Regions from separate parts of the Citrobacter freundii ATCC 8090 genome, predicted to be linked through region 2. Evidence: predicted binding sites of a transcription regulator. Region 2 holds the regulator's gene; each other region holds the start of a gene.

Region 1 (7,781 bases), 1.4 Mb from region 2:
GAACGCCGATCAGCTAACCAATGAGCAGCGCCAGCTATTGGCGCAGATGCAGGCTGATATGCGTCAACAGCCAACGCAGCTCAACGAAGTGCCGTGGAACGAACAAACGCCTGAACAGCGTCAGCAAACGTTGCAGCGCCAGCGTCAGGTACAGCAACAGCAATGGGCCAACACGCAGCAGCAGGCTCAACAGCCGCGCACGCAACCACGGGTAGCGGAACAGCCTTACCAGCAGCCGCAAACGCGTACGGCGCAAACCGCGCCGGTACAGCAGCCGAAAGCACAGCCAAAACCGGCGGCGCAACAGCCGTATCAGGATTTGCTGCAAACGCCTGCGCATACCACCGCCGCTCAGCCGAAAACGCAACCGGCCGCGCCAATAACGAATGAAACGCAGCCGCCAAAACAGACGGCGGAGAAAAAAGATGAACGCCGCTGGATGGTTCAGTGCGGGTCATTTAAAGGCGCTGAGCAGGCAGAAACCGTGCGCGCGCAGCTGGCCTTTGAAGGGTTCAACTCGCGTATTACCACCAATAACGGCTGGAATCGCGTGGTCATTGGTCCGGTCAAAGGCAAAGAGAATGCCGACAACACCATCAGCCGCCTGAAGGTTGCTGGTCACACAAACTGCATTCGACTCGCCACTGGGGGTTGAAACCCCCAAAATCCCCCCCATCTATACTTGCATTACGCCCCGCATACTGTGCGGGGCCTGTACATTGCATTTGTAACCAAGGGGTCTGCTCGTGACAACAATAGTAAGCGTACGCCGTAACGGCCATGTGGTAATCGCCGGTGATGGTCAGGCCACACTGGGTAACACCGTAATGAAAGGCAACGTGAAGAAAGTCCGCCGTCTGTACAACGACAAAGTCATCGCGGGCTTTGCGGGCGGTACTGCGGATGCATTCACGCTGTTTGAACTGTTTGAACGCAAGCTGGAAATGCACCAGGGCCACCTGGTGAAAGCTGCCGTTGAACTGGCAAAAGACTGGCGTACAGACCGTATGCTGCGCAAACTCGAAGCGCTGCTGGCCGTCGCAGATGAAACGGCATCGCTCATCATCACCGGTAACGGCGACGTCATCCAGCCAGAAAACGATCTGATTGCCATCGGCTCCGGCGGTCCCTACGCCCAGGCTGCTGCACGCGCTCTGCTGGAAAACACCGAGCTTGGCGCACGCGAGATTGCTGAGAAAGCGTTGGATATTGCAGGGGATATCTGCATTTATACCAACCACTTCCATACCATCGAAGAATTGAACTCCAAAGCGTAAGGATCCCCCATGTCTGAAATGACCCCACGCGAAATTGTCAGCGAACTGAACAAACACATCATCGGCCAGGATAACGCTAAGCGTTCCGTGGCGATTGCCCTGCGTAACCGCTGGCGTCGTATGCAGCTCAACGAAGAGTTGCGCCATGAAGTCACGCCGAAAAACATTCTGATGATTGGCCCGACCGGCGTCGGTAAAACCGAAATCGCCCGTCGCCTGGCAAAACTGGCCAACGCGCCGTTCATCAAAGTTGAAGCAACCAAATTCACCGAAGTTGGCTATGTTGGTAAAGAAGTTGACTCAATCATCCGCGATCTGACCGATGCTGCCATTAAGATGGTTCGCGTTCAGGCAATCGAGAAAAACCGCTTCCGCGCTGAAGAGATGGCGGAAGAGCGCATTCTCGACGTGCTGATCCCACCGGCTAAAAATAACTGGGGACAGTCTGAACAGCCGCAGGAACCTTCTGCAGCGCGTCAGGCGTTCCGTAAAAAACTGCGTGAAGGCCAGCTGGATGATAAAGAGATCGAAATCGATCTCGCGGCCGCACCGATGGGCGTTGAAATTATGGCACCTCCGGGAATGGAAGAGATGACCAGCCAGCTGCAGTCCATGTTCCAGAACCTGGGCGGTCAGAAGCAAAAACCGCGTAAGCTGAAAATCAAAGACGCGATGAAACTGCTGATTGAAGAAGAAGCGGCCAAACTGGTGAACCCGGAAGAGCTGAAACAAGAAGCTATCGACGCCGTTGAGCAGCACGGGATCGTGTTTATCGACGAAATCGACAAAATCTGTAAACGCGGTGAATCCTCCGGCCCGGACGTGTCCCGCGAAGGCGTACAGCGCGACCTGCTGCCGCTGGTTGAAGGCTGCACGGTCTCCACCAAGCACGGTATGGTGAAAACAGATCATATTCTGTTTATCGCCTCTGGCGCATTCCAGGTGGCGAAACCGTCCGACCTGATCCCGGAACTGCAGGGTCGTCTGCCGATTCGTGTCGAGCTGCAGGCGCTGACCACCAGCGATTTTGAGCGTATCCTTACCGAACCGAATGCCTCCATCACCGTGCAGTACAAAGCGCTGATGGCGACTGAAGGTGTGGACATCAACTTCACTGAATCCGGTATTAAACGCATTGCCGAAGCGGCCTGGCAGGTTAACGAAACCACCGAAAACATCGGTGCACGTCGTCTGCATACCGTTCTGGAACGTCTGATGGAAGATATTTCCTATGATGCGAGCGATTTGAACGGCCAAAGCATCACAATTGATGCCGAATATGTGAGCAAACATCTGGATGCGCTGGTCGCAGATGAAGATCTGAGCCGTTTTATCCTATAATCGCGTTCAATGCATTTTCATCACTGTTGATGGGGCTGATAAAGCCCCATTTTTATTGGCGCTAAATATGACTGAACAACAACAAATTAGCCGCTCACAAGCCTGGCTGGAAAGTTTACGACCTAAGACCTTACCGCTCGCCTTCGCGGCGATCATCGTCGGTACGGCATTAGCATGGTGGCAAGGATACTTCAATCCGCTGGTTGCTCTGCTGGCATTGATTACGGCGGGATTACTGCAAATTCTGTCCAATCTCGCTAACGACTATGGCGATGCCGTCAAAGGCAGCGACAAGCCCGACCGCATAGGACCGCTGCGCGGTATGCAAAAAGGGGTCATCACCCAACAGCAGATGAAGCGGGCGCTGATCGTCACCGTGGTCTTGATCTGCCTGTCCGGTCTGGCCCTGGTTGCTGTGGCCTGTCACACGCTGGCAGATTTTGTCGGCTTCCTGGTGCTCGGCGGCCTGTCGATCATCGCCGCAATCACCTACACCGTAGGCAATCGCCCTTACGGATATATCGGTCTGGGCGATATTTCCGTGCTGGTGTTCTTCGGCTGGCTGAGCGTTATGGGAAGCTGGTATCTGCAGGCGCATACGTTGATTCCGGCGCTCATTCTGCCTGCTACCGCCTGCGGCCTGCTGGCAACTGCCGTGCTCAACGTCAACAATCTGCGCGATATCAACAGCGACAGAGAGAACGGCAAGAACACACTGGTCGTGCGTTTAGGCGCTGTCAATGCCCGCCGCTACCACGCCTGTCTGCTGATGGGCACGCTGGTCTGCCTGGCCCTGTTTAACCTGTTCTCACTGCAAAGCCTGTGGGGATGGCTGTTTATCCTCGCCGCTCCGCTGCTGATTAAACAGGCGCGATACGTGATGCGTGAGATGGATCCTGCGGCAATGCGCCCAATGCTGGAACGCACCGTAAAAGCGGCATTGTTAACTAACCTGCTGTTTGTCGTTGGAATTTTCTTAAGTCAGTGGTCTCTTTAACTGACAAATATCAATTAACAATTGATGATTTTGCCAACAGTACACATAGCGCGATATACTAAAAATTCTCGCAGCAACTGAACGTTGAGCCTATGAAATACGATACATCCGAGCTTTGTGACATCTATCAGGAAGATGTCAACGTCGTGGAACCACTGTTCTCTAACTTTGGAGGACGGTCGTCGTTTGGCGGACAAATCATCACGGTAAAATGTTTCGAGGACAACGGGTTGCTGTACGATCTGCTCGAACAAAACGGCCGTGGTCGCATTCTGCTGGTCGATGGCGGTGGTTCTGTCCGTCGTGCGCTGGTCGATGCCGAACTGGCTCGACTGGCCGTACAGAATGAATGGGAAGGTCTGGTCATCTACGGCTCAGTCCGTCAGGTAGACGATCTGGAAGAACTGGATATCGGCATTCAGGCGATTGCCGCCATTCCGGTCGGTGCCGCAGGGGAAGGTATTGGAGAAAGCGATGTACGCGTCAACTTTGGCGGTGTAACGTTCTTCTCTGGAGACCACCTGTACGCCGACAACACCGGGATAATCCTCTCCGAAGACCCGCTCGATATCGAGTAAAGAAAACACCGCAATTCGGTGTGATGCCAGTCGGTTAAACAACTGACTGGCTTTTTTTTTGCCACACCACCCTTCCGATTCCCCCATCCTGCGCATTGACGAAGAAAAAACTCTCTCTATACCTAATGATGAATCTCATCACTCTCATCACGAGGTCATCATGCATATCGATCTGACAGGTAAAAAAGCGCTGGTCACCGGAGCCAGTCGTGGATTAGGGCGCGCCATTGCACTGTCGCTGGCGAAAGCCGGTGCTGATGTTGTTATAACCTATGAAAAATCTGCGGAGAAAGCCCAGGCCGTTGCCGATGAAATTACAGCACTTGGCCGCCATGGTGAGGCGATTCAGGCAAACAGTGCAGACGCTCAGGCGATTCAGAATGCCGTAAACCGCACGGTACAGTCACTCGGAGGACTGGATATCCTGGTCAACAACGCAGGGATCGCACGCGGCGGCCCGCTGGAGTCGCTGTCACTGGAAGACATCGACGCATTGATTAACGTGAACATCCGTGGCGTGGTAGTTGCCATACAGGCCGCGCTACCGCATCTCCCTGAAGGTGGGCGAATCATCAATATTGGCAGTTGTCTTGCCAACCGCGTCGCCCAGCCGGGGATTGCCGTCTACGCGATGACTAAATCAGCGCTCAACTCGCTAACCCGTGGCCTGGCTCGTGATCTCGGCCCACGAGGCATTACCGTTAATCTTGTCCATCCCGGCCCAACGGACAGTGATATGAACCCGGCAGATGGCGAGCAGGCAGAATCCCAACGACAGCTTATTGCGACAGGGCATTACGGAACACCGGAGGATGTTGCAGCGGCAGTGACGTTTCTGGCAAGCCCAGCGGCTGGGCAGATTTCCGGCACCGGTCTGGACGTAGATGGGGGGTTGAATGCCTGAAATTAACGTTGTGTTGCGGTAAAACGATTGTATTGCCGGATGACGGCTTACGCCTTATCCGGCCTACACAGGAACGATTACGCAATAGATTTCGTGTTGTAGCAAGGCGGCAAACGAAGGTATCCCCAGGAGCGTAGTAACTTAACTACGTGACTGGGGTAACTGAGCGCAGCCAACGCAGCTACGGCACGAAAGATGAAGCGTAATTAGACTTCTTCCATACGACCCAGCAGGGCATGCAGACGATCCTGCCAGCCATTCTGCTGTTCTTTCAGGTTGTTGTTCTCACGCTCCAGCTCTTCACGCTGCTGCTGTGCAGTCTGAACTTCCTGCGACAGTGAGTTGTTCTTTTCTTTCAGCTCTTCGATTTCCATCTGTAACAACGTGATGGTATCAATCGCCTGCTGTACTTTTGCTTCCAGTTTCTCAAACACTTCTAATGACATCGTCATACCTCTCCTGAATTGCAAGGCGTTGATGGATAAAAATCCTCGTCCCGATAACCGGCGACGCCTTAATAAAAACGAGCGCACTCTACTTAACACCGATTGTATGAAGCCGCGTCATCGCTGTCCAGCGGCATCCCGCGCAGATTGCGGTTTGCAACACTTTTAGTCTTTCTCCTGGTGACATGACTGTCATAACTCTTAAGTGTTAACAGATTGATCAGTGAAATGATTCAGCTCACACTATTTTTGTATAACAAATACCGCACAATGGCGCGAAAACGCTCATTTTGTTGATGCAGTACACACATTTTAATTTCGATATTTCTCGTTTTTGAGCGTTAACGATAAATTAACAGTGTGCCTACCGGCTCCGGGGATGTCAGTGACCTTCTCGCACACAATAAACATTAAACTCTCTTCAGGATCCGATTATGAGTCAAACCTCAACCTTAAAAGGCCAGTGCATTGCTGAATTCCTCGGTACCGGGTTGTTGATTTTCTTCGGTGTGGGCTGTGTCGCTGCACTCAAAGTAGCTGGTGCTACTTTTGGTCAGTGGGAAATCAGTATCATCTGGGGTCTGGGGGTAGCGATGGCTATCTATCTGACCGCAGGTGTTTCTGGTGCACACCTGAATCCCGCGGTAACCATCGCACTCTGGCTGTTCGCCTGTTTTGATAAACGCAAAGTTGTTCCTTTTATTATTTCGCAAATTGCCGGCGCCTTTTGCGCAGCGGCATTGGTTTACGGGCTTTATTACAATCTTTTCATCGATTTTGAACAAACCAACCATATCGTGCGTGGCACTACCGAAAGCCTGGGTCTGGCGGGTACTTTCTCCACCTATCCGAATCCGCATATCAATTTTGTGCAGGCCTTCGCGGTTGAAATGGTCATTACCGCTATTCTAATGGGGCTGATTCTGGCTCTGACCGACGATGGTAACGGTGTACCTCGTGGTCCGCTGGCACCGCTGCTGATTGGCTTATTAATTGCCGTTATTGGTGCTTCCATGGGGCCGCTGACAGGTTTTGCGATGAACCCGGCACGTGACTTCGGACCGAAACTCTTCGCCTGGATGGCCGGATGGGGTGAGATTGCCTTCACAGGTGGTCGCGATATCCCTTACTTCCTGGTTCCGGTGTTTGGCCCGATTACCGGCGCGATTTTGGGCGCATGGGCATATCGCAAACTGATTGGTCGCCATTTACCGTGCGATGTCTGCGTGATTGAAGAAAAAGACGCGGCGGCCAACACTCAACAAAAAGCTTCGCTGTAATGTGACTACGGGACAAAAATTATGACTGAAAAAAAATATATCGTTGCGCTCGACCAGGGCACCACCAGCTCCCGCGCGGTCGTAATGGACCACGATGCGAATATCGTTGCCGTTTCACAGCGCGAATTCGAGCAAATCTACCCGAAAGCAGGTTGGGTAGAACACGACCCAATGGAAATTTGGGCAACCCAAAGCTCTACGCTGGTTGAAGTTCTGGCGAAAGCCGATATCAGTTCCGATGAAATTGCAGCGATCGGTATTACCAACCAGCGTGAAACCACCATCGTCTGGGAGCGTGAGACCGGTAAACCAATCTACAACGCCATTGTGTGGCAGTGTCGTCGTACCGCAGATATCTGCGAAAAGCTCAAGCGCGATGGCATGGAAGAATACATCCGTAACAACACCGGCCTGGTCATTGACCCGTACTTCTCTGGCACCAAGGTGAAATGGATCCTCGACCACGTTGAAGGCTCGCGTGAGCGCGCTCGTCGCGGCGAACTGCTGTTTGGTACCGTGGACACCTGGCTTATCTGGAAAATGACGCAGGGACGCGTACACGTCACGGATTACACCAACGCTTCACGTACCATGCTGTTCAACATCCACTCCCTGGACTGGGATGACACGATGCTGGATGCGCTGGATATTCCGCGCGCCATGCTGCCAGAAGTGCGTCGCTCTTCTGAAGTGTACGGTCAGACCAACATTGGTGGTAAAGGCGGCATTCGTATTCCTATCTCCGGTATCGCCGGTGACCAGCAGGCAGCTCTGTTTGGCCAGCTGTGCGTAAAGGAAGGGATGGCGAAAAACACTTACGGTACTGGCTGCTTCATGCTGATGAATACCGGTGAGAAAGCCGTTAAGTCCGAAAACGGACTGCTGACCACCATCGCCTGCGGACCGACCGGGGAAGTGAACTACGCGCTGGAAGGTGCGGTATTTATGGCTGGCGCAT
Region 2 (7,781 bases):
TCGTCGTTACCCCACCCGGTACTTTAAATTTCAGCGCTTTGACCTCTTCTGGCGGCAGACGACGACGGAAAGCAATCTGCGACAGCAGGATCATAATCCACACCCAAACCGTGGCGAACGTTGCCAAAGAGGCGATCACCAGGAAGACGTTTTCCGGCATGATGTAGTTAAGATAAACCGCAAACAGCAGCGCGATGGTCATCACCATCACCGTAACCCACGGCACGCCACGACGCGACGTCTTGGCAAACATTTTTGGGGCACTGCCCTGCTCCGCCATGCCGTGTAGCATACGTCCCACACCGAAGACGTCAGAGTTAATTGCCGACAGCGACGCAGTCAGAACCACAAAGTTGAGGATCCCGGCAGCAAAGGTAATGCCCATATGCTGGAACGTCATAACGAACGGGCTACCGTCGGTACCCACCTGGTTCCACGGGTAGATAGACATAATGACGAACAACGTCCCCACATAAAACACCAGGATACGCATTGGTACGGAATTGATAGCGCGCGGAATAGATTTTTCCGGGTCTTTGGCTTCGCCTGCGGTAATCCCGATAATCTCAATCCCGCCGTAAGCGAACATCACCATTTGCAGCGACATCACCATGCCGAGCCAGCCGTTGCTGAAGAAGCCACCATTGCTCCATAAGTTATGGATACCGGTCGGTTGCCCGCCGTTGCCAATCCCCCAAATGATGATACCGAAACCGGCGACAATCATGATGATAATGGTGGCGACTTTGAAGAACGAGAACCAGAACTCCAGCTCGCCAAACACCTTCACGCTCATCAGGTTGATGGCGCAGATAATCAGCACTACGCTGAGTACCCAAATCCAGTGCGGTACGGCCGGGAACCAGACGCCCATGTAAATACCAAAGGCAGTCACATCGGCAATGGCGACAATCAGGATTTCAAAACAATAGGTCCAGCCGGTGATATAGCCTGCCAGCGGTCCGAGGTTTTCCTGCGCATAGCGCGAGAAGGAGCTGGCTGCAGGGTTATGAACAGACATTTCGCCCAGCGCGCGCATAATAATATACGCCGCTACGCCGCCGATAATATAGGCCAGCAACACGCTTGGCCCCGCCATTTTGATGGCATCGGCCGAGCCATAGAACAACCCGGTACCAATTGCTGAACCTAATGCCATAAAGCGGATGTGCCGGGTGCTCAGCCCACGCTTTAGCTTGTTATTACTTTCCATCGATTCCTAACCTGTTAACACAATAAAAAAACCACGGGGCCATGTTAATAGCCCCGTGGTTAAAACTTATTGTCAGTGATATTAGTGTGCGCTGGAGGTCACTTGTCGACCCGCGGCGCGATCCCAGATAACTGCCAGGACCACCATCACGACTGTTGGCATCAACCACGCCAGCCCCTGCTCCGCCAGCGGTAAACGCTGGGTCCAGGCCGGTAACACGTCGCCAATTGCAGAAGCTTTAATGCCATCAAGGATACCAAAAATCAGGCTGATAAACATCGCAGGTGCAATGACGCGGGAAGAATTATGCCACCATGAGCGGGTAAAGCTTAATACAACCAGTGCGATACATGGCGGATAGATAGCCGTCAGCACCGGAATAGAGATCTGAATCAGATGGCTCAGACCCAGGTTAGAAACCACCATCGAGAAGCCGCCGAGGATAAATACCAGCGTACGATAAGACAGTGGAACGTACTGGGCAAAGAACTCTGCACACGCACAGGTCAAGCCAACCGCGGTGACCAGACAGGCGATGAAAATCAGCGCCGCCAGCAGGAAGCTTCCTGCACCGCCAAAGGTGTGCTGAACATACGCATGCAGAATCGCCGCGCCGTTAGCAGACTGATCGACCAGAATCGCGCTATCTGAACCCAGACGGAACAGCGCGAGATACAGCAGCGTTAAGCCCACACCCGCCATTAAACCCGCCCAAACGGTGTAACGGGTCAGCAGACGCGCTTCAGTAACACCACGTGAGCGAGCGGCGTTAACGATAACAATACCAAACACCATCGCGCCCAGCGTATCCATGGTCAGATACCCGTTCACGAAGCCATTAGAAAATGCCGCAGTTTGGTAGGCTTCCATCGCATTACTGATCGGGCCTGCTGGCCAGACGATTGCGGCGACAGACAGAACCACCAGCGCCAGGATTTTCAGCGGCGCCAGGAAATTACCCACCGTATCCAGCAGTTTGCCCGGATACAGCGAAACCAGAATCACAATCGCGAAATAGATAACGCTATAGATAAACAGCGGCAGCGCAGAGTCTCCGGTCAGCGGTGCAATCCCGACTTCGAAAGAGACCGTCGCGGTACGCGGGGTAGCAAATAACGGCCCAACGGCCAGATAGCAAACAGTCGCCAGTAGCAGACCAGCAACTTTACCGATAGGTGTGCTCAGTCGGTCCACACCACCACCGACTTTCGCCAGCGCGACAACGGTAAGTACCGGCAGGCCAACGGCGGTAATCAAAAAGCCAAAAGCCGCAGTCCAGACGTGTTCACCTGCCTGCAAACCAACCATTGGGGGGAAGATGATGTTACCTGCACCAACGAACAGTGCAAATGTCATAAATCCCAAAGCGATAATATCGCGCGATTTTAACTGATGGGTCATAAAGTCTTACTGCCTGTGGATGTGGTGTTGAAAATAATAAATTTTTGCCTTTCCCTGGGGGACAATACAGCGGCATTTTTGCTCAATTCCAGCGGGAAACACTCCCGACCTGGCGCGGCGAAGAATAGTTTTTCGATTTACCGCGTAAATGCAGTCGGTATGACAGCATCTGGAGCGCAATTTAAACGCTTATAACGTTTTAAAGCAAGGTGGGATCCAAAAACCAGAACAATATAGCGATATGAAAAATGGGGTTAGCACAAAACACCATTTCATGGAAAAAGGTATGGGTAATAGTTCGAACAAAAAACAATCAAACGTCGTAAAATTCAGGAGTCATATATTGACCGCATAGAAAAAGCCAGCTTGTGCTGGCTTTTGGAAAGATAATCTTACGAATGTGCTTTAACCGTTACTTTTGGCAATCAAACGTTCCGGGATCACGAAACTAAATCGCGTCCCTTTGCCTGGTTCGCTTTCGATATTCAAACGGCTGTCGTGATGATGCAGCGCATGTTTCACGATGGCAAGGCCCAACCCGCTACCGCCCGTTTGCCGCGATCGCGCCTTATCTACCCGATAAAAACGCTCGGTCAGGCGTGGAATATGCTCGGCGGCAATGCCTGGACCGTTGTCTTCCACGCAAAACTCCGCCCCCGACGCCACATGCCGCCAGCCAACGGTAATGTGCGTTCCCGCTGGTGTGTGGTTCACCGCGTTGTACACGAGATTCGAGATAGCGCTACGCAACTGCTCCTCGTTGCCCCGCACGTTCAGGCTGTTATCGACATCAAAGGTAAACGTATGTTTATGCTGGCTCAGGGTTTGCGCTTCGTGCTCGATCACGCGCAGCATCATGGGCACATCGACTTTCTCATTCAGTTGCAACGTCGGAGCAGCTTCAATTTTTGACAGCGTCAGCAGCTGCTTCACCAGGCCTTCCATACGGTACGTTTGTTCGCGCATGGTATGCAGCGCTTTTTCGCGCGTTGTCCCTTCCAGCGGATGCTCCTGCATCATTTCCAGATAACCTTGCAGCACCGTCAGCGGTGTGCGCAGCTCATGGCTGGCGTTGGCGAAAAAGTTTCGCCGTGAACCTTCCAGTTGGTGCATCTGGGTAACGTCGCGCGCCACCATCAGCAGTTGCTTATCCGTGTAGGGCATCACGCGAATTTCCAGATGCCGTCCGGTATTGAGCACCAGATTGATAGGCCGGCTAAAGTCGCGCGTTTTCAGATATTGAGTGAATTCCGGGTATCGCAGCAGGTTAAGAATATTTTGCCCGCTATCGTCCGGCCAGCGCAGTCCCAGAACCTGCTGAGCCAGTCCGTTACACCAGAAGATACCGCCTTCTTCGGTGGTCAATACCACCGCGTCGGGTAGTGATTCCGCCCCGCTGCGAAAACGTTTGATCAGGTTACCCAGTTCTCGACGGCGCTTTTTGTTGCGCAGCTGCATTTGATGCAGCCCATATAACAACGGCTCCCAACTGCCTCGCCCCGGCGGCGGCGTCATGCTTCTGTCAACCCATAGCCACCAGGACAAACGTAATAGATTCCAGAAATGCCAGATAAGCAGGCCCGTTACCGACACCAGTAAAAACCAGGGCAGGTAACCGAAAAAAGCGCTAAGGATAAATGCCGGTATGCAGCACAGGATCAGCTCCAGTACCAACCTTTTCCATGACAATCGTTCTAGCAAACGTCTTACTCCATAAACGGCCTAATCCATCAGGCCCTGATTCTTGTCAGTCAGAAGCGGGTCGAAAAACGATATCCCGTCCCGCGAACTGTCTGCACCATTCGATCGTGTCCGCTGTGCTCCAGCGCTTTACGTAAGCGGCGGATATGCACATCCACTGTCCGGTCTTCCACGTAGACATTGGTTCCCCAGACATGATTGAGGAGTTGTTCACGGCTGTAGACGCGCTCAGGGTGGGTCATAAAGAAGTGCAACAGTTTGAATTCGGTCGGCCCCATATCCAGCGGATCCTCGCCGGTCATCACGCGATGCGAGGTCGGATCAAGGCTTAGCCCCTGCATCTCAATAACCTCTTCCACCGCCATCGGTGAAATACGACGCAGAACCGCTTTAATACGCGCCACCAGCTCCTTGGGAGAAAACGGCTTGGTAATATAATCATCCGCACCGGTTTCCAGACCCCGGACGCGGTCTTCCTCTTCACCTCTCGCCGTCAGCATCATCACGGGGATATCCCGCGTCATGGCTTCGCGCTTGAGATGTTTAATAAACTGCAGACCCGAGCCGCCGGGAAGCATCCAGTCAAGCAGGACGAGATCCGGCCAGGGTTCATTGAGTTGGTTCACAGCACTGTCATAGTCTTCGGCTTCTACGGGTTGAAAACCGTTTTGCTCGAGCACGAAGCAGACCATTTCACGAATTGGAGCTTCATCTTCTACGACCAGAATACGTCTCGCCATGATTTGCCCTGTTTATAATTAAATCGTTTGCCATCAATACGGTGCCATTATGCGTCAGTTTTATGACAGATTTATGAAAAGATAGCCCAGGTTTAACGCAGCCCGGCGAATTATGACAGCCCGGAGACAAGATATTACCGTCCTTGAAAGGTTATAATCCCCACCACTGTTTTATCGTCATGGAACTCTTATGCGCATCCTTCACACGTCTGACTGGCATCTGGGCCAAAATTTCTACAGCAAGAGCCGCGCCGCTGAACATCAGGCCTTTCTCGACTGGCTGCTGGAAACGGCACAATCCCACCAGGTGGATGCCATTATTGTGGCGGGTGATATTTTCGATACCGGCTCACCGCCAAGCTACGCTCGTGAGCTGTATAACCGTTTTGTCGTTAATTTACAGCAAACCGGGTGTCATCTGGTGGTGCTGGCAGGCAACCACGACTCCGTCGCCACACTCAATGAATCCCGCGATATACTGGCGTTTCTCAACACCACGGTCGTTGCCAGCGCCGGCCATGCGCCGCAGATTCTGCCGCAACGTGACGGCACGCCGGGGGCAATTCTGTGCCCGGTTCCTTTTTTACGTCCACGCGACATCATTACCAGCCAGGCCGGGCTAACCGGGCAAGAAAAACAGCAACATTTGCTGTCAGCCATCACCGACTATTACCAGCAGCAGTATCAGGATGCCTGCACGCTGCGTGGTGATCAGAATCTGCCCATCATCGCGACCGGGCATTTGACCACCGTCGGCGCCAGTAAAAGTGACGCCGTCCGAGACATTTATATCGGTACGCTGGACGCCTTCCCTGCACAAAACTTCCCTCCGGCGGACTACATCGCGCTGGGCCATATTCACCGGGCGCAGGTTATCGGCAGCACGGAGCATATTCGCTACTGCGGCTCGCCGATCGCTCTCAGTTTTGACGAGTGCGGCAAAAACAAATGCGTGCATCTGGTGAGCTTTGAAGCAGGGAAACTCAACGCCGTCGAGAATCTCACCGTACCGGTCACCCAGCCGCTTGCGGTACTGAAAGGCGATCTCGCCGCCATTACCGCCCAGCTTGAGCAGTGGCGCAACGTACAGCAAGAGCCGCCGGTGTGGCTGGATATTGAAATTACCACCGATGACTATCTGCATGATATGCAGCGTAAAATCCAGGCCTTGACCGAAGATTTACCGGTTGAGGTGTTATTGGTGCGCCGCAGTCGGGAACAGCGCGAACGTATTATGGCCAATGAACGTCGTGAAACATTAAGCGAGCTGAGCGTGGCGGAGGTTTTTGACCGCCGCCTGGCGCTGGAAGAACTCGAAGAACCGCAGCGCGAGCGGCTTAATCAGCTGTTTAGCGCAACCGTACAGACGCTTGCCGGGGAGGCTGAAGTATGAAAATTCTCAGCCTGCGCCTGAAAAACCTCAACTCCCTGAAGGGAGAATGGAAAGTCGATTTCACCGCAGAACCTTTTGCCAGCAACGGGCTGTTCGCCATCACCGGGCCCACTGGCGCGGGGAAAACCACCCTGCTGGACGCAATTTGCCTTGCGCTGTACCACGAAACGCCGCGCCTGAATACTGTGTCACAGTCGCAAAACGACCTGATGACCCGCGACACAGCGGAGTGTCTGGCCGAGGTGGAGTTTGAGGTGCGGGGCGAAGCCTACCGCGCATTCTGGAGCCAGAACAGGGCACGCAACCAGCCTGAGGGCAACCTGCAGGTCCCGCGCGTAGAGCTGGCCCGCTGCGCCGACGGTAAAATCCTCGCCGATAAAGTCAAAGACAAGCTGGAGATGACCGCCGAGCTTACCGGGCTGGATTACGGTCGTTTTACCCGTTCCATGCTGCTCTCTCAGGGCCAGTTTGCCGCATTTCTTAATGCCAAACCAAAAGAGCGCGCCGAACTGCTGGAAGAGCTGACCGGCACAGAGATTTACGGTCAAATCTCCGCTATGGTGTTTGAAAAGCACAAATCAGCGCGTACGGAGCTGGAAAAACTACAGGCCCAGGCCAGCGGCGTGGCGCTGTTAGCACCAGAGCAGGTGCAATCCCTGACGGAAAGTTTGCAGGTACTTACTGACGAAGAAAAACAATACCTTACCAGCCAACAAACCCAGCAACAGCACCTCAACTGGCTCATTCGGCAAAATGAGCTACAAACGGATATAAACCGTCACCAGCAGGCATTACAGGCAGCGCTTCAGGCGCAAGAAGACACGCAGCCGCAGTTGGCGGCACTGAGTCTGGCACTGCCGGCCAGGGCGTTACGCCCGCACTGGGAGCGAATTCAGGAACAAACGGCTACTATCGAGCGTACACGCCAGAAGATTCAGGAAGTGAATGCTCGCTTACAAAGCAGCTTAACGCTGCGCGGGCGTATTCGCCAGCAGGCGCAAATGCAGTCGACCTTGATACTAGCCGAACAACAGACGTTAACCGACTGGCTTAATGAGCATGATCGCTTCCGCTTATGGAGTAGCGAACTGGCAGGATGGAAAGCGCTGCTGGCCCAACAGTCCGACGCCAGCGCCCAGCTACGCCAATGGCAGCAGCTGCGAGAGAACGACACGCGTAAGCTCAATGCACTAACGCTTCCCGCGCTGACCCTTTCGCCGCAGGAGGTAACGGATGCGCTGGCGCAACATGTGCAGCTTCGTCCATTACGCCAGCGGCTGAGCAATTTACACGGACAAATCACCCCGAAGCAAAAACAACTGGCACAGTTACG
Region 3 (7,781 bases), 1.2 Mb from region 2:
TACTCATTTCAATCTTTTCCTCATCCGGCGCCGCATCAGCCACGCCGTAAAAATTAACCGTGTTTCTTCTTCGCGAAAATGACGCGCGCCAGAATGTTCAGCAGCAGTACGCACAGGGTAATAATCAGTACCCCGGCCCAGGCCAGTTGCTGCCACTCAGCAAACGGGCTCATCGCAAACTTAAAGATAGTGACCGGCAGGTTGGCGATAGGCTGCATCATGTCGGTGCTCCAGAACTGGTTGGAGAGCGACGTAAACAGCAGCGGAGCCGTTTCACCTGCGATACGAGCAATTGCTAACAGAACACCTGTAATGATCCCCGAGACAGATGCCTTCAGGGTGATCGCAGAAATCATCTTCCATTTCGGCGTACCCAGTGCATAGGCGGCTTCACGCAGACTATCTGGCACCAGCTTGAGCATGTTCTCTGTGGTACGAATAACAATAGGCACCTGCAGCAGCGCCAGCGCGATCACGCCCGCCCAGCCGGAGAAATGCTCCATTTTTGCTACCACGATGGTGTAAACGAACAGACCGACCACGATAGATGGCGCAGAAAGCAGGATGTCATTGATAAATCGGATGACCTCAGCCAGCCAGGACTTACGCCCATACTCCGCCAGGTAGATACCCGCCATAATACCGAGCGGGGTACCAAACACGGTCGCCCACAGAATCAACAGACCGCTACCGGCCAGGGCGTTCGCCAGACCACCGCCCGCCGTATTCGGCGGCGGCGTCATTTCGGTGAACAGCGCCAGCGACATACCGTCAATACCGCGGGTGATCGTGGACATCAGGATCCAAATGAGCCAGAACAGACCGAACGCCATGGTTGCCATAGAGAGCGTCAGCGCGATGCGGTTTTTCAGACGACGACGCGCCTGCATTTTACGGCGGGATTCCGCAAGCTGAGCGGTGTTTTGCATTTCAAGCGTAGCCATTAGCGTGCCCCCTCGTTCTTCGCAAGGCGCATGATCATGAACTTAGACGCAGCCAGCACGATGAAGGTGATCACAAACAGAATCAGACCCAGCTCCATCAACGCGGCAACGTGCAGCCCAGATTCCGCTTCGGCAAATTCATTCGCCAGCGCAGAGGTAATACTGTTGCCCGGCATGTACAGCGAGGCGCTATCGAGCTGGTAGGTGTTACCGATGATAAAGGTCACCGCCATGGTTTCACCCAGCGCACGCCCCAGACCCAGCATCACGCCGCCAATTACACCGTTTTTAGTGAACGGCAGGACGATACGCCAGATAACTTCCCAGGTGGTACAGCCGATGCCGTAGGCCGACTCTTTCATCAGTACCGGCGTTTGTTCGAACACATCACGCATAACCGCCGCAATGTACGGGATGATCATGATGGCGAGGATCACGCCAGCCGCCAGAATACCGATACCAAAAGCCGGGCCGGAGAACAGTGCGCCAACAAACGGAATGTTGGAAAGGATGTTTCCGACCGGCTCCTGGAAGTACGTCGCAAACAGCGGGGCAAAGATAAACAGCCCCCACATGCCGTACACGATACTCGGAATTGCCGCCAGCAGTTCAATAGCGATACCCAGCGGGCGACGCAGCCAGCCAGGTGCAAGTTCAGTCAGGAACAGCGCAATGCCGAAACTCACCGGAACGGCAATCAGCAGTGCAATAAGTGAGGTAACCAGCGTACCGTAAATCGGTACTAAAGCACCGTAGATATCGTTCGGCGCATCCCAGTCTTTGGTCCACAGAAAGGAGAAACCAAATTTCTGAATGCTTGGCCAGGAGGAGATAACCAGAGAGACAATAATGCCACCCAACATCAATAGCACAATCAGCGCAGCCAGTCTTACCAGCGCGCTGAAGATCATGTCACCCTTTTTACCCGGTGGGTTAAAAGCAGGCTTGGTTGCAGCCATAAATCACTCTTTAAGTTAAACGCGTTTACGAAGTTGCCCATGCCGGATGGCGCTACGCTTATCCGGCCAACAAAGCGGGCCTACAGTCGAAACCGTAGGGCGGATAAGCGTAGCGCCATCCGCCAACTCGTTAAAGATATTCTATTAGTACAGAGCTTTACCGCTGCTGTCTTTCACGTTGGTCTTCCATGCAGCACGAACCTGCTCAACCACGCTGTCCGGCAGGCTGGCGTAATCCAGGTCGTTAGCCTGTTTGCCGCCATTTTTGTACGCCCAGTCGAAGAATTTCAGCACTTCTGCGCTCTGCTCTGGTTTCTTCGACTCTTTATGGACCAGGATGAAGGTGGTGGAAGTGATTGGCCACGCGTCGTCACCTTTCTGGTTAGTCAGATCCTGAGCGAAAGTTTTGCTCCAGTCAGCGCCTTTTGCGGCGTTAGCAAAGCTCTCTTCTGTCGGGCTTACCGGTTTGCCATCAGCAGAGACCAGCTTGGTGTACGCCAGGTTGTTCTGCTTAGCGTAAGCGTACTCAACGTAACCGATAGAACCCGGCAGACGCTGTACGAACGCAGCGATACCGTCGTTACCTTTACCGCCCAGACCGGTCGGCCAGTTCACGGTAGAGCCGGAACCAATTTTAGATTTCCACTCTTCGTTTACTTTTGCCAGGTAGCTGGTGAAAACGAAGGAAGTACCGGAACCGTCAGCGCGACGCACAACGGCGATATTCTGTGAAGGCAGCTTCAGACCCGGGTTCAGTTTGGTGATGGCTTCATCATCCCACTTCTTAATTTTACCGAGGTAGATGTCACCCAGCGTTTTACCGTCCAGCACCAGCTCGCCGGATTTCAGGCCCGGGATATTCACAGCCAGCACTACGCCACCGATCACGGTCGGGAACTGGAACAGACCTTCTTGCGCCAGTTTTTCGTCAGACAGCGGTGCATCAGAAGCGCCGAAATCAACGGTATTGGCCGTAATTTGTTTTACACCACCGGAGGAGCCGATACCCTGGTAGTTTACTTTGCTACCGGTCTCTTTCTGATAGGTATCTGCCCATTTGGCATACACTGGCGCAGGGAAGGTTGCACCTGCACCTGTCAGGCTCGCTGCTGCAAACGCAGAGAACGCGCTCATGGATAAGGTCGCGGCGACAACAGTTGCGACAGTGGTACGCATAACTTTCATAATGTCTCCTGCACGGTTTTCGTAAATCGTTGTTTGAGTTGCTACTGTGAGCAAAATAGGACAAACAGGTGACAGTTAAATGTACGAAATATGACAGTTTTATGACAACGAAAAATACGGGAAGTTTTTTATCTAAAAACACATTCAAAACAAAAAGTTAGTCGCCATCATGACAATAACATTTCGTTAAAATTTTCTTTTTATGACACTGAAAACAGTAGTTGAAGATGACGGTTTGTCACATAAAACAGGCGGGATAATTGATTAAAAACAGAACAAGTTTAAAAAAATGCCCCGCTTGTAGCAGGGCATTTCCAGTTCAGTTAAGCACGGATTACTCTACGGTAACTGACTTCGCCAGGTTACGCGGCTGATCGACGTCGGTGCCTTTAATCAGTGCCACATGATACGCCAGCAGCTGCAGCGGAACGGTGTAGAAGATCGGTGCAATCACCTCTTCCACATGCGGCATCTCGATGATGTGCATGTTTTCGCTGCTGGTAAAGCCAGCATCCTGGTCAGCAAAGACGTACAGCTGACCGCCACGGGCGCGAACTTCTTCAATGTTGGATTTCAGTTTTTCCAACAGTTCGTTGTTCGGCGCAACCACGATAACCGGCATATCGGCATCAATCAGGGCCAGCGGACCGTGTTTCAGTTCACCTGCGGCATAAGCTTCAGCGTGAATATAAGAGATCTCTTTCAGCTTCAGCGCGCCTTCCAGCGCAATTGGATACTGATCGCCACGGCCAAGGAACAGCGCATGGTGTTTGTCAGAGAAACCTTCTGCCAGAGCGGCAATGCGTTTGTCCTGAGACAACATCTGCTCAATACGACTCGGCAGCGCCTGCAGACCGTGAACGATCTCCTGCTCAATAGCCGCATCAAGGCCTTTCAGACGGGACAGTTTCGCCACCAGCATCAGCAGAACGGTCAGCTGAGTGGTAAATGCCTTCGTGGAGGCCACACCGATTTCGGTACCGGCATTGGTCATCATCGCCAGGTCAGATTCACGCACCAGAGAAGATCCTGGTACGTTACAGATAGCCAGCGAGCCCAGATAGCCCAACTCTTTAGATAAGCGCAGGCCCGCCAGGGTATCCGCCGTTTCACCAGACTGAGAAAGGGTAATCATCAGGCTGTTACGGCGCACGGCGGATTTACGATAGCGGAATTCGGAAGCGATTTCGACATCACAAGGAATACCCGCCAGCGATTCAAACCAGTAGCGGGACACCATACCGGAGTTGTAAGACGTACCGCAGGCGATAATCTGGATATGCTCAACCTGAGACAGCAGCTCGTTGGCACGCGACCCCAGCTCGCTTAAATCCACTTCACCGTGGCTAATGCGCCCGGTCAGCGTATTTTTAATCGCGTTCGGCTGTTCGTAGATCTCTTTCTGCATGTAGTGGCGATAAATACCTTTTTCGCCCGCGTCATACTGCAGATTCGATTCGATATCCTGACGTTTCACTTCTGCGCCAGACTTGTCGAAAATAGAGACAGAACGACGAGTCACTTCCGCGATGTCACCCTCTTCCAGGAAGATGAAGCGACGGGTTACCGGCAGCAGCGCCAGCTGATCGGAAGCGATGAAGTTTTCGCCCATACCCAGACCAATCACCAGCGGGCTACCAGAACGGGCCGCCAGCAGGGTTTCCGGATTACGGGTATCCATGATCACCGTGCCGTAGGCACCACGTAGTTGGGGAATAGTACGCAGCACGGCTTCACGCAGCGTACCACCCTGTTCCAGTTCCCAGTGCACCAGGTGAGCAATCACTTCGGTGTCGGTTTCAGAAACAAAGGTATAGCCACGCGTTTTCAACAGCTCACGCAGTGGTTCATGGTTTTCAATGATGCCGTTATGCACCACAACAATGTGTTCAGAAACATGAGGATGCGCGTTCGCTTCTGAAGGTTCACCGTGTGTCGCCCAACGGGTATGAGCGATACCTGTACCACCATGCAACGGATGTTCTTCCGCAGCAGCAGTCAGCATCTGCACTTTACCCAGACGACGCAGACGGGTCATGTTACCTTCAGCATCGACGACGGCCAGACCAGCAGAGTCATAACCACGATATTCCAGACGACGTAAACCTTCGAGAAGGATTTCAGCTACATCACGCTGCGCGATAGCGCCAACAATTCCACACATATTTTTTGATTCCGAATTTAGGCATTATGCCTGTCGTTGTCGCTGACCTGTATTTGCCCATTTCGGGCGCCCCGAGCCTTGTAGAGAGTGGGGTTATTTTTATGGTACTGCTTGTTGAGCGGAGGATTATGTTATCCCCTCATCTCTTGTGTGCCTGATGGCGCTTACGCTTATCAGGCCTACAGAACGTCACCGCACGTAGGCCGCCATCCGGCAAAAATCACTTACTTCTTCTTCACCGGACGCTGCCAGCCCTGTTTATGGACCTGAGGTACACGGCTTAATACCAGTTCGTTATCGGCGACATTACGCGTTACGGTGGTTCCGGCGGCAATCGTCGCACCTTTACCCACGGTGACAGGCGCCACCAGTTGAGTATCAGAACCCACAAACACATCATCACCAATAATGGTTTTAAACTTATTGGCGCCATCGTAGTTGCAGGTAATCGTACCCGCGCCGATATTCACGTTATCGCCAATTTCCGCATCACCCAGGTAGGTCAAATGACCGGCTTTGGAGCCTTTACCCAGACGCGCTTTTTTCATTTCGACAAAGTTACCCACGTGCGCGCCTTCCTGCAGCTCAGCACCCGGGCGCAGACGTGCGAATGGACCAATGGTGCAAGCGGCTTCCAGATGCGCATCTTCCACCACACTGTATGGGCTAAGCTCGCAACCCTCACCAATCACGCTGTTTTTGATGATGCAACCGGCACCAATCTTGACGCGATCCCCAACGGTTACGTTACCTTCAATGATAACGTTAGTATCAATTTCAACATCGCGCCCGTGAATAAGCGTACCGCGAAGATCAAAACGTGCCGGATCGCGCAGCATCACGCCTGCCAGCAGCAGTTTTTCTGCCTGCTCGGACTGATAAACACGTTCCAGACGGGATAGCTGAAGACGGTTATTCACCCCTTCAGTTTCGCTAATGCGTGCCGGATGTACTGCAGCAATTTCACGTCCTTCCTGATACGCCATCGCGATGATATCGGTGATGTAGTATTCACCCTGCACGTTGTTGTTGGTCAGTTTAGACAGCCAACGCTTCATGTCAGCGCCGTTGGCAATCAGGATACCAGTGTTTATTTCCTGGATTTGACGCTGCTCGTCGGTGGCATCTTTATGCTCAACGATACCCGTGACATTGCCGTTATCGCGGGTAATTCGGCCATAACCGGTTGGGTCATCAAGTTTTACCGTTAGCAAACCAATGCCGCCCTGCGGTTTAGCTTCACGCAGGCGACGTAAGGTATCGGTAGAGATCAGCGGCACATCGCCATAGAGCATTAAAATGTCTTCATCATCACCAAAGAATGGCGCCGCCTGCTGCATTGCATGGCCGGTACCCAACTGTTCCGCCTGCAGAACCCAGTTCAGATTGCCATCTTTCAGCGTCTGCTTGAGCAAATCACCACCGTGCCCGTAGACCAGATGTACGTGAGTCGCACCTAATTCATTAGCAGCATCAATGACATGCTGAACCATCGGTTTTCCTGCGAGGGTATGCAGCACTTTAGGGAGATCGGAATACATACGCGTGCCTTTGCCTGCGGCAAGGATCACGACGCTCATAGCATTATTCAACATACACATCCTGACTGTAATTTGAGAACGAATTTATACCGTTTCACATTGAAAATACTACATTTTTTTCAGCGTGAAATGGACCGAAGATAAAACGTTCAACAGGGGTAATTCCCCATCTGATAACTCACTATTTTCGTCTAAATCAGTATCTTTTGTCTGCCAAAAACCTGGGGGCTGCTCTTATTAAAGCCTTAGGTTAATGTTTTTGCTATTTTTTCACCGCATGAATAAAGAGTTACACATGCAAAGCCCGGTTTTATTTATGTGATTCAGTGAGAAACCGAACATACGTACGCGAAATAAAAAGTTGAGGGAGAAGAGTAGGGGAGGGGATTTATAACAACAAGTGGCGCTGACTGATAAACCATATCAAGCATCGCGCCACAGGACAGGCAGGTAAAGTCTAAAAGCTCATATTGCTGAACATGGCGATGATTTTATTGAGTAATTTCATGTTGGCATCTCTTTTTATCTGATTTTATTATGTGACACACATCACATAAAAAGAGTCTACGCCGCATTTTTTAGCCAATCAATATTTTTATGATCTAAATCACAAAACAGCTTTCAATTTAAATGTTCTTGCAGCAAAAGCAAAAAAAAGCCAGCCTGGAAACCAGACTGGCCTTTATGCTTTTCAAGCCGGTGTTACATCGCTTTTTTGGTCAACTCGATAACGCGCAGTTTCGCGATCGCTTTGGCCAGTTCCGCAGATGCCTGAGCGTAATCCACGTCACCATGAGAGCTCTTGATGTGCTCTTCAGCCTTACGCTTCGCTTCCAGGGCTCTCGCTTCATCGAGATCCTGTCCGCGAATCGCGGTATCAGCCAGAACGGTCACGCTGCCAGGCTGCACTTCGAGAATGCCGCCGGACAGGTAGATAAACTCTTCATGACCGAACTGTTTAACGATGCGGATCATACCAGGCTTAATG
Region 4 (7,781 bases), 500 kb from region 2:
TCAGTACCGAACCATTTTTTGTAGATTTCGTTGTAAGTACCGTTCTCTTTCAGCGTTTTCAGCGCGCCGTTCACTTTCTCACGCAGGTCGTCGCTGCCTTTCGGGAAGGCGATGCCGTACTGCTGGGCTTCCAGTGATTCGCCTACAGCTTTGAACTGGCCATTGCCAGCTGTTTTGATGAAGTAAAGAATGTTTGGTGTGTCGTGCAGCACGGCGTCTGCGCGGTTGGTGCCCAGTTCCATATAGGCGTTATCGATGTTCGGGAACTGACGCAGGTCCTTGGTTTTGATATTCGCTTTCGCGTAATCAACGGAACCGGTACCGCTCTTAACTGCAACGACTTTACCATCCAGATCTTTTACGCTTTTGACGTCGTTGTTATTTGCTTTCACCATCACTAATAGACCGCTTTTGTAGTAGCCATCGGAGAAGTCGATCGCTTTTTTACGCTCATCGGTGATGGTGATACCCGCCAGCGCCAGGTCTACGTTTTTGGTTTGCAGAGCCGGGATGATGCCGCTGAAATCCATTGGTTTCAGTTCATAATCCAGTTTCAATTCTTTGGCAACGGCAGCCCACAGATCCACATCAAAACCAACGTATTTGTCACCCTGTTTGAATTCAAACGGTACAAACGCGGTGTCGGTTGCGACAACCAGTTTCTTGTCTGCGGCATGGGAGGACACCGCAAAAGCCAGGGTAAGTGCAGCCAGTGAAACTTTTAATACAGACTTCATAGGATTTCCTTTTATATCCACGGGGCGATCCCCTGCGAGAACATATGGCTTAATGAAAGAATCGTGCCAATTTTGCAACTCATTGTTTTAACAAGAGGGTATCTCGTTTCTCTGCACAATAAGTAGGGCAAAGCGAGTAATTTGCACTGTTTTGGGGCACTCATTTGGTGCGAACCAGCCACGGTGCAAACGGTATGACTATTTAGCGTAAAAATTGTTGATAAAACAATCTTTCGTTAACGATTGTGTGAGGTGATTATTACAAATAATTTACTTTGGAGTGACGAACGATCAATGTTATGCACCATAGATGTGCAAAACCCCCGCCGGAGCGAGGGTTATATAGGTAATTCTTATGTCTGCTGTTACTCAATGTTGGCTTCGATAAACCACAGGAATTTATCGAGGTCGCGAGAAGCTGCGGTAAAGATATCTGCGGTATCTTCGTCTTTTGCTTCGCTAATAGCCTTACGTACGCTGTTTGCAACTACGGCATAACGTTCAGCCAGTTCTTTTAAGTGGTCCTGTACGCTATGGATATCCAGCGGGTAACTTTTCAGAGGCGTTTTGCTATTAATAACCTGAGTTGTGCCCAGTGCCACACCGCCCAACTGTACGGCGCGTTCAGCCATTGTGTCGAGGTGATCGGTCAGGGCTGTACGGAAGCCATCCAGCATTTCATGTACCGCAATGAAGTTTGCGCCGCGCATGTTCCAGTGAGCCTGTTTGGTGATCAATGACAGGTCAATAAACTGGATTACTTGCTGATTCAGCAGTTCTACGGTCGCTTTCTTTTCACTATCAGACACATCGTTGCGGGTATAAAGGAGAGCGGATGCTTTTGTTTTTACCAGTTTCGCGGTACTCATATTTTCATATCCTCTTGATAGTTATGTCCCAACTCTTCAACGGAATTAAGTATAGCGCTAAATTTGGATTTTTTTTTCCGGTGTTGCCTATTACTTTAATAGCGAAGAAAGGATAAATATAAATTACCTAGTAAAATCAATGCATTGATTGTTGTGTTTCTTGCGTGGTGTTATTTTTATGTTAATTTTGAGATTAAATGAAATATGCGGATGAGAAAATTATATTTTTTAGAATTATTATCACGCAGATTTACAATTGGATATTCTGCATGATTATGCAAACCATGCAGAATATTACGTGGTTAATTCACGTCGACTTGTTTTATTTGTGGCTCTTTACGAATAGTGAGCGTAGAGCCCATTGATGCGACGATAATGGCACCCAGAGCGAGTGTCTGGATAAGCGTCAGCGTTTCACCGAGGAAGATCATTCCGGAAACCGCTGCCAGGGCAGGTTCCATACTCATCAATGTACCGAAAGTACGCGTCGGCAGGCGCGTCAATGCAATCATCTCCAGTGAATAGGGAAGTGCAGTAGAGAGGACTGCAATGGCCAGGCCTAACGGCAGAATGGACCAATGCCACAGGGCATCACCAGCCTGGATCGCGCCGATTGGCACAAATACCAGTGCTGCAATTAATGACCCTACTGCGACGGTTGCCGGACCGTGTTCCGCCCCGGCTCGCTGCCCGGTAAGAATATAGATGGCCCAGCAGGCACCAGCCCCCAGCGCTAGCGCAGCACCGGTTAAATCGACGTGAGAAACGTCCTGACCTAATGGCAGCAGGAACCACAGTCCGAGTACAGCCAGTGCAACCCAAATGAAATCCACCGGGCGCCGGGATGAAAACAGCGCTACCGCCAGCGGGCCGGTAAATTCCAGCGCCACGGCAATTCCCAGTGGCACGGTCTGGATTGACAGATAGAAGAGATAGTTCATCCCGCCCAGAGACAGGCCATAAAACAGAAGGGGCAGGCGCTGTTCTTTGGCGAATCGCAAACGCCAGGGTTTAAAGAAGGCGATAAGGATGAGGGTGCCCAACGCAAGGCGCAACGCGGTAACGCCCGGCGCGCCGACGAGCGGGAACAGCGATTTCGCCAGAGATGCTCCGCTTTGAATGGAGGACATAGCAATTAGCAAAACCAAAATAGGCAACCAGACTGGCGCTTTACGTGACGACCCCGGCATCCTTTCTCCTGTCAAATTATGTCAATAGAAGTAAAACAGCGAGTGTAATGGAAATACACACATGCGGTTGAGTATTCGTTGAAAAAAAAATTGCTCAGTTCCGTACAATGGCATGAAACTGATGGATTAATAATCTGCGTGATTAGGAATAATCTGGATGAATGTGCCATATTGTGCGCGCAATAATGGCATTTTACTTTAGAAAAGTGATGTTAATTGAAAGAGATAGCGGATTCCTGAAATGTTCTGTTACATGAAAGACCCCGTTAGACATCGCTAATCGCAAAGAGTTTCCCATCAATTTTTGGTATATTTAAAACTTAAGATTTACTTGAAGCACATTTGAGGTGGTTATGAAAAAAATTGCATGTCTTTCAGCACTGGCCGCTGTTCTGGCTTTCTCCGCAGGTACTGCTGTAGCTGCTACTTCTACCGTTACCGGTGGTTACGCTCAGAGCGATGCTCAGGGCGCAGCGAACAAAATGAACGGTTTCAACCTGAAGTATCGCTACGAGCAGGACAACAACCCGCTGGGTGTTATCGGTTCCTTCACTTACACTGAAAAAGATCGTACCGATGCTTCTGGCGACTACAACAAAACTCAGTACTACGGCATCACTGCTGGTCCGGCTTACCGTCTGAACGACTGGGCAAGCATCTACGGTGTAGTGGGTGTTGGTTACGGTAAATTCCAGAACGCAGCATCCCCGGCTGACAACCACACCACCAGCGACTACGGTTTCTCTTACGGTGCTGGTCTGCAGTTCAACCCGATCGAAAACGTTGCTCTGGACTTCTCCTACGAGCAGAGCCGTATTCGTAGCGTTGACGTTGGCACCTGGATCGCTGGCGTGGGTTACCGCTTCTAATCACTTCGGTGATATGAAAAATCCGCCTCTCGGGGCGGATTTTTTTTGCCTGCAATATGAGCTGTTAACGAGATTTGGTCTCGAAGATGTCGGTACCAAGGTGGTTGTAGTCCACCTTCTGCAGCTTAAAGTTGGTGATGTACACAGGCCCGGCTTTTTTCTCTGAGATAAAGCGGTAGCTGTTGGTTATTTCTTTTGCGCTAATCCCTGTCCACTGCGAGAAAAAGCTGAGGAAATCATTGGCGGATCGACGGGCCTTAATCACCCGATGCGCTTTATCATCGCTCGACAGCACCATGAAAGGTACCTGGAAATTTTGCTGGAACTGATCATCATGCGCCAGGTACTGCACCTCTTTTCCCCGTTCTTTAAACGCGAGGCCATGATCGGAGAAATAGACCATCGAGAAGCTGCTACCGCTATTACGTAACTGATCGTATAGCTGGCGCAGTAGGTCATCCGTTTGCGTCATGGTGTACAGGTAGCAAGACGTCTCTTTTGACTGGACGAAAGTCTCGTACTTACCCTGCGTACGGTCGCAGGCCTGCGGATGTGAGCCCATTAAATGCAGTACAATAAGCTGCGGCTGAGTGCGCTCGGTTGCCAGCACCTGAGCGGTCATCTTCAACAGCGCTTCGTCACGGGTATTTTTATCCGCTTCGAAGTCACCGTTCTTGAGGAACTGAACTTCATCAGCGCGTTTTGCAATGCTGGCGATGGCCGTGTCGTATTCACCAATTTGTCCCTGATTGGAGAACCACCATGTCTGGAAACCCGCGCGGTTGGCCAGGGTGACAAAGTTATCCTGGAACTGGGGCTTATTGTCGACCACCCGATTCAGCGTCAGGCCGAGTGATTTTTGCGTTGAACCGCTGGCAGCAATGTAATCCGCAAAGATGTAGCCGTTAACGGAGCTGGCAAACGGGGTGTTATCCCAGTGGCCGCCAAACGCGCCTAACGCATCGCGGCGGGCGCTTTCGCCGATCACCACGACGTAGGTGTGATACTTCGGCTTCACGGCGGTTACGGTCCAACTGTCTTTCACGCTCGACAGCTTCGCCATACGCTCTTGTTCGTCGAGCACTTCGTTGTTATTGACGATCACGTCCTTGGCAAACCGGAAAACCGGATAGCCAGTGTCTTTCAGCTTGAACACGCCGCCCCAGGCCAGGTTTTGTACCGGGGTAACAAAGAATGCGACAATGCTGAACAGCAAACAAACGCTGTCGAACTTGTTCCAGCCACGCTTTTGTTCATCTTTTTTACGACGTACGGCGATAACGCCGAGGGCGAAAATAAACACCCCAACCAGATAACTGTACCAGGGGAAGATGGTCAGGATTTCGGTGGACTCTTCCATATTGGTTGAGTGCAGCGCCAGCAAGGTATTGAAGTTCGGTGAGCCGTAAGCCTGGCCGAACGGAAAATACATTGCCGCAATCAGCGAGCAAATGCCAATCAGCACTTTCTGCGCGCGTGGCGCGCTGCGCCACATCAGCATTAATATACAGGTGAAAGCAACGCTATAGAGCAGGCTAAGCGGATAGCCCAGCGCAAGATTGATCAGCAGAGACTGTAAGAAATAGAGGCCAGTCCACGGACTAATCGCCCGGCTGCGAGCAATGATTGAATCTTTGAGGGTTAAATTCATATGCCACTGTTACAAAAACGCCATGTGCTTACCCTGGCGCTAAGGGTCATTGCCTGCCTGAGAGAGCGAGAAGAGGGATAGGGTCCGCATCCGCGAGCCGCAATATATGCAGGGCTGCGAAAAGATAGAGTGTGCGCAAGAGAAGGTCAACTACTACAAAGAAATTGTTTTGCGAGGGACGTGGCAAAACTGACAAAAAGAAGGGTTATTGGGACGAAAACCACCACCGTACCCGGATGACGGCAGGAAAAAGAAGCGGCGTACCGCAACGCCGCATTAATTTTCTGAAGGTTTATCCTTCTCAGGTTTGCTGTTAATCATGTCACACAGCATAGAGATCAGCATCAACCGTACTTTAAAGGGAGAGTGGCTAAACACGCGTATACACCTCTTAAATTCATTCATGTAAACCTCCTGACTTCACGATCCCATCAGTCCTTGAGGGATGTCTTTATTATATACAGATATAGCACAGGCTATATTATATAGCTATTGCTAAAACGTTAATTTTTTGTGCCCGCGCAACTCTGGTTTACAATGAGTGCTCTCTAATCAGATGCCGTTAACGCGTCACAGTAACGAGGAAGCAGAATGAGTCGTCGCGCAGGTACGCCAACAACAAAAAAAGTGACGCAATTGGTGAATGTCGAAGAACACGTTGAAGGGTTTCGTCAGGTTCGGGAGGCGCATCGCCGTGAGCTGATTGATGACTACGTAGAGCTGATTTCCGATCTCATTATTGAGGTAGGTGAAGCGCGCCAGGTGGATATGGCCGCACGGCTTGGGGTTTCCCAGCCGACGGTTGCTAAAATGCTTAAGCGTCTTGCTTCAGTCGGATTGATTGAAATGATCCCCTGGCGAGGCGTGTTTTTAACCGCAGAAGGTGAACGACTGGCTCAGGAAAGTCGGGAGCGTCATCAGATTGTGGAGAATTTCCTGTTGATGTTAGGTATCAGTCCGGAAATTGCCCGTCGCGACGCGGAGGGGATGGAGCATCACGTCAGTAAGGAAACGCTGGAGGCTTTTAGCCGGTTTACGCAACAGCAAGGAACAGGCTCTGAATGAGTTTTTCTTTATTACGCGCCTTACAGCGCGATCGTTTTTTCCAGCTGTTAATCATCGTTGGGGTTGTACTGAGCCTGTTCACGCCATTTACACCCCGGTCGTGGCCGGGAGCAATTGACTGGCACACAATTATCACGCTTAGTGGCCTGATGTTACTGACCAAAGGCGTGGAGCTAAGCGGTTACTTCGATGTGTTAGGGCGCAAGATGACCCGCCGTTTCAAAACAGAGCGTCAGCTGGCGATATTTATGGTGCTGGCAGCGGCGTTGTTGTCGACGTTTCTGACCAACGATGTTGCGCTGTTTATTGTTGTTCCGCTGACCATCACTCTGAAAAAATTGTGCGCTATTCCGGTGAATCGCCTGATTATCTTTGAGGCGCTGGCGGTTAACGCCGGATCGTTGCTCACGCCAATAGGCAATCCACAAAACATTCTGATGTGGGGACGCTCAGGCTTATCGTTTACCGCGTTTACCTGGCAAATGGCGCCGCTTGCGGGGGCCATGATGCTGACGCTGGTGGTGCTGTGCTGGTTTAGTTTCCCGAATAAAGCATTGCATTATCACACCGGTACGCGCGCACCTGACTGGCAACCGCGTCTGGTGTGGGGCTGTCTGGTGTTGTATATCATCTTCCTTGCAGCACTGGAGTTAAAACAAGAGCTGTGGGGTCTGGCGATTGTGGCGGCAGGGTTCATGGTGCTGGCTCGCCGCGTGATCCTCAGCGTAGACTGGACGCTGCTGTTGGTGTTTATGGCGATGTTCATTGATGTGCACTTGCTGACGCAGCTTCCGGCCCTGCAGGGGATAACCCACCAGATTGGCGCGCTTTCAGCGCCGGGACTTTGGCTGACCGCCATTGGCCTGTCGCAGTTTATCAGTAATGTGCCCAGTACGATTTTGCTGCTGAACTACGTCCCGCCAACGCTGCTTCTGGCCTGGGCGGTCAATGTGGGCGGCTTTGGGCTGTTGCCAGGATCGCTGGCGAATCTCATTGCGTTACGGATGGCAAACGACCGCCGGATCTGGTGGCGTTTTCATTGGTATTCGGTACCGATGCTGATATGGGCGGCGCTGGTGGGTTATGGTTTGTTGCTGATGATGTAATTGATGTGGTGTGCCGGATGGCGGCTGGCGCCTAATCCGGCCTACAGTGTTGGTAGGCCCGATAAGCGTAGCGCCATCGGGCATGTATAGCTGATTAGTTCAGGCGAACCGGCATACCAGAACGGTTCTGTACTGCCTGCTCAACGACGGCCTGATCGACGTCAGGCTGACCGGTGATGCTGGTAATGCTCTTGGTCAGGGTAATCGGTACAATTTCCCCGCCTTCGAACTGTGCTTCAGTCGTAGACAGCGGGTTATGTACTTCGATGTAACGGCTACCGTCTGGTTCGGTAG

What was found. The regulator PhoB, encoded in region 2, activates phosphate uptake and scavenging genes when phosphate is short. The targets are predictions, from matches to a motif close to CTGTCATAAAACTGNCNNAT.
Region 1: G4551_RS22730 (MIP/aquaporin family protein) is a predicted target of PhoB. The motif match lies at 5,733-5,752, and genes of this name have one in related genera.
Region 3: pstS (phosphate ABC transporter substrate-binding protein PstS) is a predicted target of PhoB. The motif match lies at 3,177-3,196, and genes of this name have one in related genera.
Region 4: G4551_RS08020 (phosphoethanolamine transferase) is a predicted target of PhoB. The motif match lies at 5,323-5,342, and genes of this name have one in related genera.

The regions. Positions count from the first base shown of each region.
Region 1 is NZ_CP049015.1:4,741,944-4,749,724, forward strand. Features, by position in the region: gene ftsN (cell division protein FtsN) at 1-655, shown strand, start outside; gene hslV (ATP-dependent protease subunit HslV) at 747-1,277, shown strand; gene hslU (HslU--HslV peptidase ATPase subunit) at 1,287-2,618, shown strand; gene menA (1,4-dihydroxy-2-naphthoate polyprenyltransferase) at 2,686-3,615, shown strand; gene rraA (ribonuclease E activity regulator RraA) at 3,708-4,193, shown strand; gene G4551_RS22720 (SDR family NAD(P)-dependent oxidoreductase) at 4,354-5,097, shown strand; gene zapB (septal ring assembly protein ZapB) at 5,304-5,549, opposite strand; gene G4551_RS22730 (MIP/aquaporin family protein) at 5,978-6,823, shown strand; gene glpK (glycerol kinase GlpK) at 6,845-7,781, shown strand, end outside.
Region 2 is NZ_CP049015.1:1,177,081-1,184,861, reverse strand. Features, by position in the region: gene proY (proline-specific permease ProY) at 1-1,213, opposite strand, end outside; gene brnQ (branched-chain amino acid transporter carrier protein BrnQ) at 1,295-2,614, opposite strand; gene phoR (phosphate regulon sensor histidine kinase PhoR) at 3,020-4,315, opposite strand; gene phoB (phosphate response regulator transcription factor PhoB) at 4,366-5,055, opposite strand; gene sbcD (exonuclease subunit SbcD) at 5,246-6,448, shown strand; gene sbcC (exonuclease subunit SbcC) at 6,445-7,781, shown strand, end outside.
Region 3 is NZ_CP049015.1:4,937,911-4,945,691, reverse strand. Features, by position in the region: gene pstB (phosphate ABC transporter ATP-binding protein PstB) at 1-7, opposite strand, end outside; gene pstA (phosphate ABC transporter permease PstA) at 54-944, opposite strand; gene pstC (phosphate ABC transporter permease PstC) at 944-1,903, opposite strand; gene pstS (phosphate ABC transporter substrate-binding protein PstS) at 2,048-3,088, opposite strand; gene glmS (glutamine--fructose-6-phosphate transaminase (isomerizing)) at 3,423-5,252, opposite strand; gene glmU (bifunctional UDP-N-acetylglucosamine diphosphorylase/glucosamine-1-phosphate N-acetyltransferase GlmU) at 5,477-6,847, opposite strand; gene G4551_RS23645 (F0F1 ATP synthase subunit epsilon) at 7,496-7,781, opposite strand, start outside.
Region 4 is NZ_CP049015.1:1,675,679-1,683,459, forward strand. Features, by position in the region: gene glnH (glutamine ABC transporter substrate-binding protein GlnH) at 1-737, opposite strand, end outside; gene dps (DNA starvation/stationary phase protection protein Dps) at 1,103-1,606, opposite strand; gene rhtA (threonine/homoserine exporter RhtA) at 1,909-2,796, opposite strand; gene ompX (outer membrane protein OmpX) at 3,150-3,665, shown strand; gene G4551_RS08020 (phosphoethanolamine transferase) at 3,730-5,316, opposite strand; gene mntS (manganase accumulation protein MntS) at 5,593-5,721, opposite strand; gene mntR (manganese-binding transcriptional regulator MntR) at 5,908-6,381, shown strand; gene G4551_RS08035 (anion transporter) at 6,378-7,487, shown strand; gene ldtB (L,D-transpeptidase) at 7,582-7,781, opposite strand, start outside.